One region of the Neobacillus sp. D3-1R genome, then DNA from elsewhere that is predicted to be linked to it. Evidence: predicted binding sites of a transcription regulator. Region 1 holds the regulator's gene; the other holds the start of a gene.
The links. The regulator LexA, encoded in region 1, represses DNA repair genes until DNA is damaged. The targets are predictions, from matches to a motif close to CGAACATATGTTCG.
Positions count from the first base shown of each region.

Region 2: the regulator LexA is predicted to act here: its motif matches at 2,013-2,026, upstream of ACSBPO_RS03450 (WYL domain-containing protein).

Region 1 is NZ_CP197471.1:1,677,192-1,682,168, reverse strand. It holds gene tkt (transketolase) at 1-1,242, opposite strand, end outside; gene ACSBPO_RS08540 (DUF896 domain-containing protein) at 1,444-1,677, opposite strand; gene ACSBPO_RS08535 (YneB family resolvase-like protein) at 1,781-2,428, opposite strand; gene yneA (cell division suppressor protein YneA) at 2,431-2,754, opposite strand; gene lexA (transcriptional repressor LexA) at 2,909-3,529, shown strand; gene glnA (type I glutamate--ammonia ligase) at 3,664-4,977, opposite strand, start outside.
Region 2 is NZ_CP197471.1:717,816-722,792, forward strand. It holds gene ACSBPO_RS03440 (RMD1 family protein) at 1-151, opposite strand, end outside; gene ACSBPO_RS03445 (aminotransferase-like domain-containing protein) at 494-1,681, shown strand; gene ACSBPO_RS03450 (WYL domain-containing protein) at 1,731-1,985, opposite strand; gene istA (IS21 family transposase) at 2,463-3,746, shown strand; gene istB (IS21-like element helper ATPase IstB) at 3,746-4,504, shown strand; gene ACSBPO_RS03465 (nuclease-related domain-containing protein) at 4,696-4,977, opposite strand, start outside.

The DNA of each region.
Region 1 (4,977 bases):
CGCGAATTCACGAACTCCAAACCAGATATTTCGTCCTTCAAATGATCCAGGTAAGAAATCTGGAGATCCTTTAATGCTCGTTTTATTTGAACCTGCTAAGTCAGCTGACCCACCGAAGAAAGTCGGCAGATTTTTAGCAATCCCGTTAATTACTTCTGCTGAGGAAGCACGGCTAGCTAAGCTTTTCCCTTCATTATATACCGGAATATCTTTATCCCATCCTGCAGGTAATTCATTTTTTATAGCAGCCTCAAGTTGGGCTCCAAGTTCAGGATATTCCTGTTTATATTGATTAAACAACTCATTCCATTCATTTTCTTTTTGTTGACCTTTTTCAGCCACTAATTTTTTGAAGTTATTATACACATCCTGCGAAACATGGAAATCTTCTTCAAAAGTCCATTTATAGGCTTCTTTTGTTAGTTTTAATTCATCTGCTCCAAGGGGAGAACCATGAACATCTGATGTACCAGCTCTATTCGGAGAACCATACCCAATAATAGTCTTTACTTCAATAAGAGTTGGGCGATCTAAATCTTGTTTTGCTTCTTCTAAAGCTTTGGCTATGGCAGCCAAATCATTACCATCTTCTACTCTAAGGTATTGCCAACCATATGCTTTAAATCGATCCGCAACACTTTCAGAGAAAGATTGAGATAACTCACCATCTAATGAAATATCATTTGAATCATATAAAACAACTAAACGCCCTAAGCGAAGATGCCCTGCAAGGGAAGCAGCTTCAGCAGAAACTCCCTCCATTAAATCGCCATCTCCACAAACACTATATGTAAAATGGTTCACAAGTTCATATTTATCTTTATTATAAACCGCAGCAACATGTCGCTCCGCCATTGCCATTCCTACCGCCATTGCAACACCTTGACCAAGTGGACCAGTAGTAGCTTCTACACCAGGAGTATGACCATATTCTGGATGCCCAGGTGTTTTGCTTCCCCATTGACGGAAAGCTTTGATATCATCCATCGATAACTCATATCCTGAAAGATGTAATAAACTATACAGCAACATCGAACCATGACCTGCTGATAAAACGAAACGGTCACGATTAAACCAATGTGGATTTTTAGGATTATGATTCATATAGCGAGTCCATAATGTATAAGCCATGGGAGCCGCTCCCATTGGCATACCTGGATGTCCTGAATTAGCTTTTTCAATTGCATCCATGGACAATGTTCTTATTGATGCAACAGATAGATTATCGATATTTTCTAACATGAAATACATTCCCTTCAATTAAAAGTCTTAGTAATAAATGCCAAAACCTTTGTTACACAACTTTAATATTAATGTCTCTACTTTATTAATACAAACAATATCTATTCTAATAAGGTAAAATAGCCACTTTGTTAAATAATTTGTCACAAAGTAAGCTTAATTATGTAAAAGGAGGAATTTTAAACCCTCCCTATTAATAAATTAGTGTAACTTATTTTTTGATTTTAACTGTTTAATTTTTTCCGGTGTTACATCATTTCCAAGCGGATCAATAATTTTTGTATTTGTTAACGTGTTTAACATGGAAGAACGAAATTCCTCAAGATATTCACGACGAAGTCTAGATTGTTCTTTCGCTTCTACTTCCGTTAATCCGGTTGTTTTTGCTTTTCTTGCCAACTCATTAATTCTAGCAATTCTTTCATTTGGCAGCATACTCAACCCTACTTTCTGCTTTCAATTTTCTATTTAAAAGGCGTCCCCTTTAAAATACTACATGATAGTACTAAAAAAAAGACCATTTGACAAGGCAAATGGTCTATTCCTCTAATGAATCAATATATTCTAAATATCTCCTATGAACCGTTGCTTTTGAAACCGTGTAGCCGAATCCCCTTAATGTGGCTGAGATTTCCGCAAATGTTAACTTATTTTTTCTAAGACGAACAATTTCTTCAATTGGCACCTCTATTTTTTCTCTACCAGATGTAACTCCAAGATTTTTTAAATTTTTTTGAGGTTCATAACCATTTTTAACTGCTCGTTTCATTCCCCTTTTAATTTTCAAATTATGTATTTTCCGTTGGTACTCCTCCACAATCCCAACAATTTGTAAAACCATTGAATCTGCTTCAGAAAGTTGCAATTCCCCTTGGTGGGAAATGGAGAATATCTTGACACCTTCTTTTCTAATACAATGTAAGAGCGCAATTTTCGTGTTTCCACGGCCTAATCTTGTTTCATCCTGAATTAGAATAGCATGAACTGACTCAACTTTGATTAAATGTAGTAATTCTAATATTCCTTCTCTCTCAAATTCGTATCCACTTGCCTGTTCCCTAAAAATTTTAACTATTTCAAACCCGAGTTTATGGGAAAGGAAAAGTAATTCCTCTTCTTGTCTTTTAAGGGAGGATTCTTGACTTTCTTTATTTGTACTAACCCTGCAATAAATAATAGCTTTCATTATTATTCTCCAACAGCACTCGCTAATTCAGTACCTTCTCCTAAGGAATTGTTTTTCACAGGAAGTATAATTTCCGCACCTGGATATAGTTGCTTATCAACTAGTTTATTATGAGAAACAACCCAATTAATAAACTGCTCCTTTGACAATTTGCTATCCATTGTGTATTGATCCGCCATTTCCCAAAGAGTATCTCCTGAGTTTACTTTAATTTTTATGTAATCCTCTTCATTTATATCCGTAGCCAACCTTAAAAATAATGCCGATATGCAACTAACTACTAAAAGTAAAATAGTATATGAGTATGTAGACCAAAGTTTTTTCATTATTAACACCTCTTATAGAATGTATGTTCGCTTTATATGAAATGATTATAATACGAACGTTTGTTTGTTGTCAATACTTTCACGAACTTATGTTTGTATGTATTGGAAATACATGCTATAATTAAGACAACAAATGGACACGAGGTGCGCTAATATGACAAAGTTATCAAAACGCCAGCAAGATATTCTGGCCTTTATAAAAGATGAGGTGCGATCAAAAGGCTATCCACCTTCTGTTCGCGAAATTGGTGAAGCCGTTGGTCTTGCTTCAAGTTCTACTGTACACGGTCATTTGGCTCGATTGGAAACAAAAGGTTTAATTAGACGTGACCCTACTAAACCAAGAGCCATCGAAATATTAGATTTAGAAGAATCTAATATCCCCACTCAAAATATAATTAACGTCCCTGTAATCGGAAAGGTAACAGCTGGTTTACCAATCACCGCTATCGAAAATGTAGAAGAGTATTTCCCTCTACCAGCAAGTTTTGCTCCTGCAGATGAAAATGTATTTATGCTTGAGATAATGGGTGACAGCATGATTGAGGCTGGAATTTTAGATGGTGATTATGTAGTAGTAAAACAACAAAGGACAGCTAATAACGGGGACATTGTAGTCGCCATGACAGAAGAGGACGAAGCAACAGTAAAAAGATTTTTTAAAGAAAAAGATTATTTCCGCCTTCAACCGGAAAACTCTTCACTCGAACCTATCATTTTACAGAATGTAACGATATTAGGTAAGGTTGTAGGTGTGTTCCGTCACATCCACTAATTTTATGATTTTATACTAGGATAGTAGAGTACCTTATGCTAGCATCGGAATATTCCGATGCTTTTATTTTTAAAAAGACATTCCAAAACCCAGTAAAAAACCCTTAACTCATACTAGAGTCAAGGGTTTTACTATTAATACAAGCTCATATATTGATCGCGTTCCCATTGATGTACTGATGTGCGGAACATATCCCACTCAATTTCTTTCGCTTCGACGAAGTGTTCTAAAATATGTTCACCCAGAGCTGAAGTAATAACTTCATCAGCTTTTAAATAATCTAGGGCCTGTGCTAAAGTTGCTGGAAGGTCGTAAACACCTTCTGCGATACGTTCTTCTTTTGTCATTACATAAATATTACGGTCTACCGGAGCTGGTGGAGTAATGTTATTCTTAATTCCATCTAATCCAGCTTTTAAAAGTACAGCCATTGCAAGGTAAGGATTTGCCGCTGGATCTACACTACGAACTTCAACACGAGTACTCAAACCACGTGAGGCAGGAATACGAATTAACGGTGAACGGTTCTGAGCTGACCATGCAACATAACATGGTGCCTCATATCCAGGAACTAAACGCTTATAAGAGTTTACTAATGGATTTGTCACAGCTGTAAAGTGTGGAGCATGCTTTAGAACTCCAGCAATGAATTGTTTTGCCGTGTCACTTAATTGTAAGTCTGCACTTGGATCGTAGAATGCATTTTCACCATTTTTGAAAAGAGAAAGGTTACAGTGCATCCCTGAACCATTTACCCCAAATAACGGCTTAGGCATAAATGTCGCGTGTAAGCCATGCTTACGTGCTATCGTTTTTACCACTAACTTAAAGGTTTGGATATCATCGCACGCTTTTAAAGCATGTGCATATTTGAAGTCAATCTCATGTTGTCCAGGTGCAACTTCATGATGAGAAGCTTCTATTTCAAATCCCATTTCTTCTAATTCTAATACGATATCACGTCGGCAATTCTCCCCTAAATCTACAGGTGCTAAATCAAAATAACCTGCATTATCATTAAGTTCTAGAGTCGGTTCACCTTTATCATTTAACTTAAACAAGAAAAATTCAGGTTCAGGACCTAAGTTAAAATTAGTAAATCCTAATTCTTCCATTTCCTTTAATACACGTTTTAAATTATTTCGTGGATCACCAGCGAATGGTGTGCCATCTGGATTATAAATATCACAGATAAGGCGTGCCACTTTACCTTTTTCAGCTGTCCAAGGGAACACAACCCATGTATCAATATCTGGATACAATAACATATCTGATTCTTCGATGCGAACAAATCCTTCAATAGAAGATCCATCAAACATCATCTTGTTGTCTAAAGCTTTGTCTAGTTGGCTTACCGGGATTTCAACATTTTTAATTGTTCCTAAAATATCCGTAAATTGTAAACGAATAAATTTAACGTTGTTTTCTCCTGCTAAACGCTTAATATC
Region 2 (4,977 bases), 960 kb from region 1:
CATGACTATTCAGGATGGATTTCAGCATATCTCCTCTTAAAAATAAGGGTTGTTCCCAAGTGAATTTCTTTGGAATCCCACAGTGAACGGCGATTTTGTTTAAATCAATTTCGTTCGTGACAGCATAAGCCTTAAAGGTAATTTCCCTCATGTTCTCCACTCTTTCCAGCGAAATTGGCCATATTTTTACTATGTCATTCTATCCCAAAAACGGTGTTAACAACCCCAATACTTACTAAAGAATATGTTTTTGATTTTCAACCTAATACTTATTTATGGGTTGTGGAGATAATTGGAAAAAAATAAGCCTGCTCACATAAGAGCAGACCTACTGTTTTATAGATTCGTTGATTTGTTTGGACGGATGTTTTTAGAATTGGATGCCCCATTTAAAAGTAGATTTGCTACAATTAAACCTAATACGATGGCAATGACTAAAACACTAGGAGATCTAAGGGGAATTTCAAGAAACAGAAGAAAAGGTGTGTGCAAATTGAATTTAGAATCATTTTTTTCTGAAAAAATTAGCTCAGCTCTAAAGAATGACCCGCCTGGAGCATGGATGCCGAATCTTCCAGCTGGGTGTATTCGCTTAAGTTCAGGCCATCCTGACCCAGAAGTGGTTCCAGCAACTGAGTTGAAAAAGGCGGTGGCAACTTTAATTGAGGAAGAAAAGGATTTGCCGCTACATTATACCGGAAGTCCACGGATAGAAGGGTTAAAGAAATTGATTTTAAAAAGATTGTCAGAACGAGGAATGATGATTAACGAAACGGAACTTATCATTACCTCAGGAGCCTGTCAGGCAATCGACCTAATTGCCCGCATCTTTCTAGATAGCGACGCGGTCGTGGCTGTCGAGTCTCCCACGTATATGGAAGCCCTAGAAGTTTTTCAAAACTATACCAAGCAGATTATCAGTGTGCCTGTAGATGAGAGGGGATTGCTGACGGAACAATTAGAAGCATTGCTGGTGGAACGAAAGCGTGATGGACTTGCTATACCCCGATTTTTATACACCATCCCAACCTTTCAAAATCCAACCGGCACGACAATGACAAAAGAGCGCCGCAAGCATTTGTTGCAGCTGGCCGCAGAATTTGATTTCCTCATCGTTGAGGATGATGCTTACGGGGAATTGTCATTTTCAGAGCCATCAGTGCCACTAAAAGCAATGGATTCAAGCGGCCGAGTTCTGCACGTCGGATCACTCTCCAAGGTGGTCGCCCCAGGAATGCGCATCGGCTGGGTAGCAGGGGCAAGTGAGTTTATTCATGCACTATCTTGGTTCAAAAAGGACTTAGATCATCCATTCGCACAATCTAGTATGGCTGCCTATTTGGAAAATCTAGACTTCGAAAAGCAGCTGGATAGTTTAAGAGATATATATCGGAGAAAATGTACTGCGATGGTCCGTTCATTAGCGGAATTTCTTCCTGATTCCGTTACCTGGTATGTGCCTGACGGGGGCTACTTCGTTTGGGTAAAAATCCCCGGGGTGGATACGTCGGAACTCTTAACACAAGCTCTTGAACAAGGTGTTTCCTTTATCCCAGGAAAGTATTTTTTCCTGGAACCTGAGGACGGTGCGGAGTATCTGCGGTTATCGTTTAGTTATGCGAATGAAGAGCAGATTGAAAAAGGGATTCGGAGATTGGGACAGCTAGTTTCCGTAAATTGATGGTTTCTAATCTTGAAGCTTCTTTTAGATACGTACTACTTTAAAAGTATCAGGTTCTCTTATCAGAGACCCTGACACTTTTTTTAAAAGCACCTTTATTTCTATCCTGAATAGGGGAAACAGACAAAATATTTGAGAGGCAGAATATACGATAACCTTTTCTTAAGAAGCAATAAGCCTTGACTCTGTCTTCTTTTAAATCAACAACTCTAATCTTTCTTTGAGAAATAGCCCCATTTTTTGAAAGATAAATCATTTCAACTGGCAACTGCCTTTCTGATGCTCTTAACAAGATTCCGCGCATATCTCTCCCTCCTTTACTATATATTATAGAACGTTTGTTCTAGAAATATACATGTAAGTTTTGCCTTGGGGAAGGGGGGATACTGGATAAAGCGGGATAAAAAGTGTACATTAGAAGAGTCATGATGGACAAAACGGTATAGGAGAAATACGAAAGTGTCCATCATAAGAATCATGATGGACAAAACGGTATAGGAGAAATACGAAAGTGTCCATCATGAGAGTCATGATGGACAAAACGGTATGGGAGAAATACGAAAGTGTCCATCATAAGAGTCATGATGGACAAAACGGTATGGGAGAAATACGAAAGTGTCCATCATAAGAGTCATGATGGACAAATTGGTATGGGAGAAATACGAAAGTGTCCATCATAAGAGTCATGATTAGAAATGCTAATTTAAATATGTACATTCTTGCTTGAATAAAAATGTACAAAATCGATTGCTCATTTCATACTAATCTTGGGGGGATTAGTATGTATATAACGCTAAATGTTGAAACTAATTTTGAGATTAAGAGTCTTTCAGACTTGCCAAAATTTAAACAACTAATGGAGCATTTAAAAATGAAAATTAATAAAAGTAAATTAGCAGAAGAATTAGGTGTGGATCGAAGAACGATTGATAAGTATCTGGGGGGATTTGTCCCGAAACGCAAACGAGAAAAGCCTTCTAAAATTGATGAATACTATGAAGTTATTGCAGCCCTTCTTAGCGAAGATTCAAAGCAGGTTTTTTATTATCGGCGAGTGCTTTGGCAATATCTTAAGGATAACCACGGTTTAAATTGTTCTGATTCTGCATTCCGTGCCTATATTGCACGAACACCAGAATTTAAAGCCTATTTTGAGGATGAGAAGCGTATTTCTTCCCCTACGGGGACGGTTCGTTTTGAAACACCTCCAGGCAAACAAGCTCAACTAGATTGGAAGGAAAGTATTCAGTTTGAAACAAAAGATGGGGAAAAAGTAGAAGTCAATGTTGCGGTGTTACTTCTATCGTATTCTAGATTCCGTGCTTTCTATTTAAGTATCTCTAAGTCTCAAAGTGTACTGCTCTCTTTTTTAACGGAGGCATTTGAAGCATTTGGAGGCGTACCCACTGAAATTGTAACGGATAATATGAAAACCGTAATGGACGAGGCAAGAACAGAATTTTCTGGCGGGAAAGTAAATTCAAAGTTTGAGCAGTTTGCGAAGGATTTTGGTTTTAAAGTAAAACCTTGTATTGCAGGCCGCCCAAGGACCAAAGGAAAAGTAGAATCAACGATGAAGTTATTAGATGAAATTCATGCTTACCAAGGGCAATTAACTTTAGAAGAGCTACATCAGTTTATACAAGATTTATGTAATCGAATTAATCACGAGTTGCATCAAGGAACAGGTAAAATACCGGTTTTTGAATTTAAAAAAGAAAGGAATCACTTACTCCAGCTACCAACTGAAAAAGTAAGAGATTCCTATCGCATCAAACATACACAAGTAAAAGTCAATGCGTCTAACATGATTTCCTACAAATCCAATCAATATTCGGTACCAGCCGAATACCGAGGAAAAAAAGTAGGCTTACAAGTGTACGATGAACAACTATGGATTTATTATAACACGAAACTCATCGCTCAACACTCAATCAGTAACGCAAAACTCAATTATCAGGAAGAACATTATAGAGAAAGTCTACTTGTTTCAGCCCCGTATTATCCTGAGATTGATGAATTAGCCAAACAAAATCTAGCAGCGATTGGAAAGGTGTATAAATAATGAATCCCGGTACAAATTATCAACATTTACTAAATAATTTAGAGTATTTAAAACTCAAACAAATGATGGTGCATCTAAATCAAGTTATAGATTTCAGCGTACAAAACCAATTATCATTTGTGGACACCCTTATTAAATTAACAAATTACGAAATTGATGTGCGTGAACAAAATATGATTCATTCTATGGTGAAGGTTGGAGCTTTTCCACATTTAAAAGAAGTGAAGGATTTTGACTTTGATTTTCAACCGTCCATCAATCAACAGCAAATTTTCGATTTTTTAACGTTACGATTTATTGAGAAAAATGAAAATATCGTCTTTTTAGGACCGAGTGGTGTTGGTAAAACCCACTTGGCCACATCAATTGGGATTCACGCAGCTAAGAAGAGAACAAGTACGTATTTTATCAAGTGCCATGATTTGATACAGAATCTGAAAAGAGCGAGGTTGGAAAATCACTTAGAAAATCGATTGAAACACTATGCAAAATATAAGCTTTTGATTATTGACGAAATTGGATATTTACCGATTGATCAAGAGGATGCGAAAATGTTTTTTCAACTTATTGATATGCGTTATGAAAAGCGCAGTACGATATTTACAACGAATATAAACTTTAAAGCATGGGATGAAGTCTTCCAGGAGCCAAAGCTAGCTAATGCGATATTAGATCGAATTTTACACCATGCGACTGTGGTGACAATGGTAGGCAATTCATATCGTTTAAAAGATCATTTAGCTAAAGAAAACGAGTAATTTTGTACATCCTTATACAAGCGAAATTGTACATATTTGTGTTGACATTTATATCATGATGGACAAAACGGTATAGGAGAAATACGAAAATGTCCATCATAAGAATCATGATGGACAAAATGGTATAGAAAAATATAAAAAGTGTCCATCATAAGAGTCATGATGGACAAAACGGATGGAATTTAAAACAGTTACTCACGATCTTTTCTAATTTCAAAATAACTCCATTGACGAACACCTGAACTTGTAAAATTCTTATGAAGTATCCTCCTAATCCTCTTCTTCGACTCCACCACCCCACACCACTCATGTACTAAATTGGTGGTAATTTTCCTCTCAGGGAAAAGAAGCCTCAACTCCTCAACAGAACGCATAACCGCTGCCGATATCAATTCTACTCCACCACAATCGCTACAAACTACATTCCTCCCCTCTACGTACACTGAGAATGAATAACATGTCTTGCAGGTTAT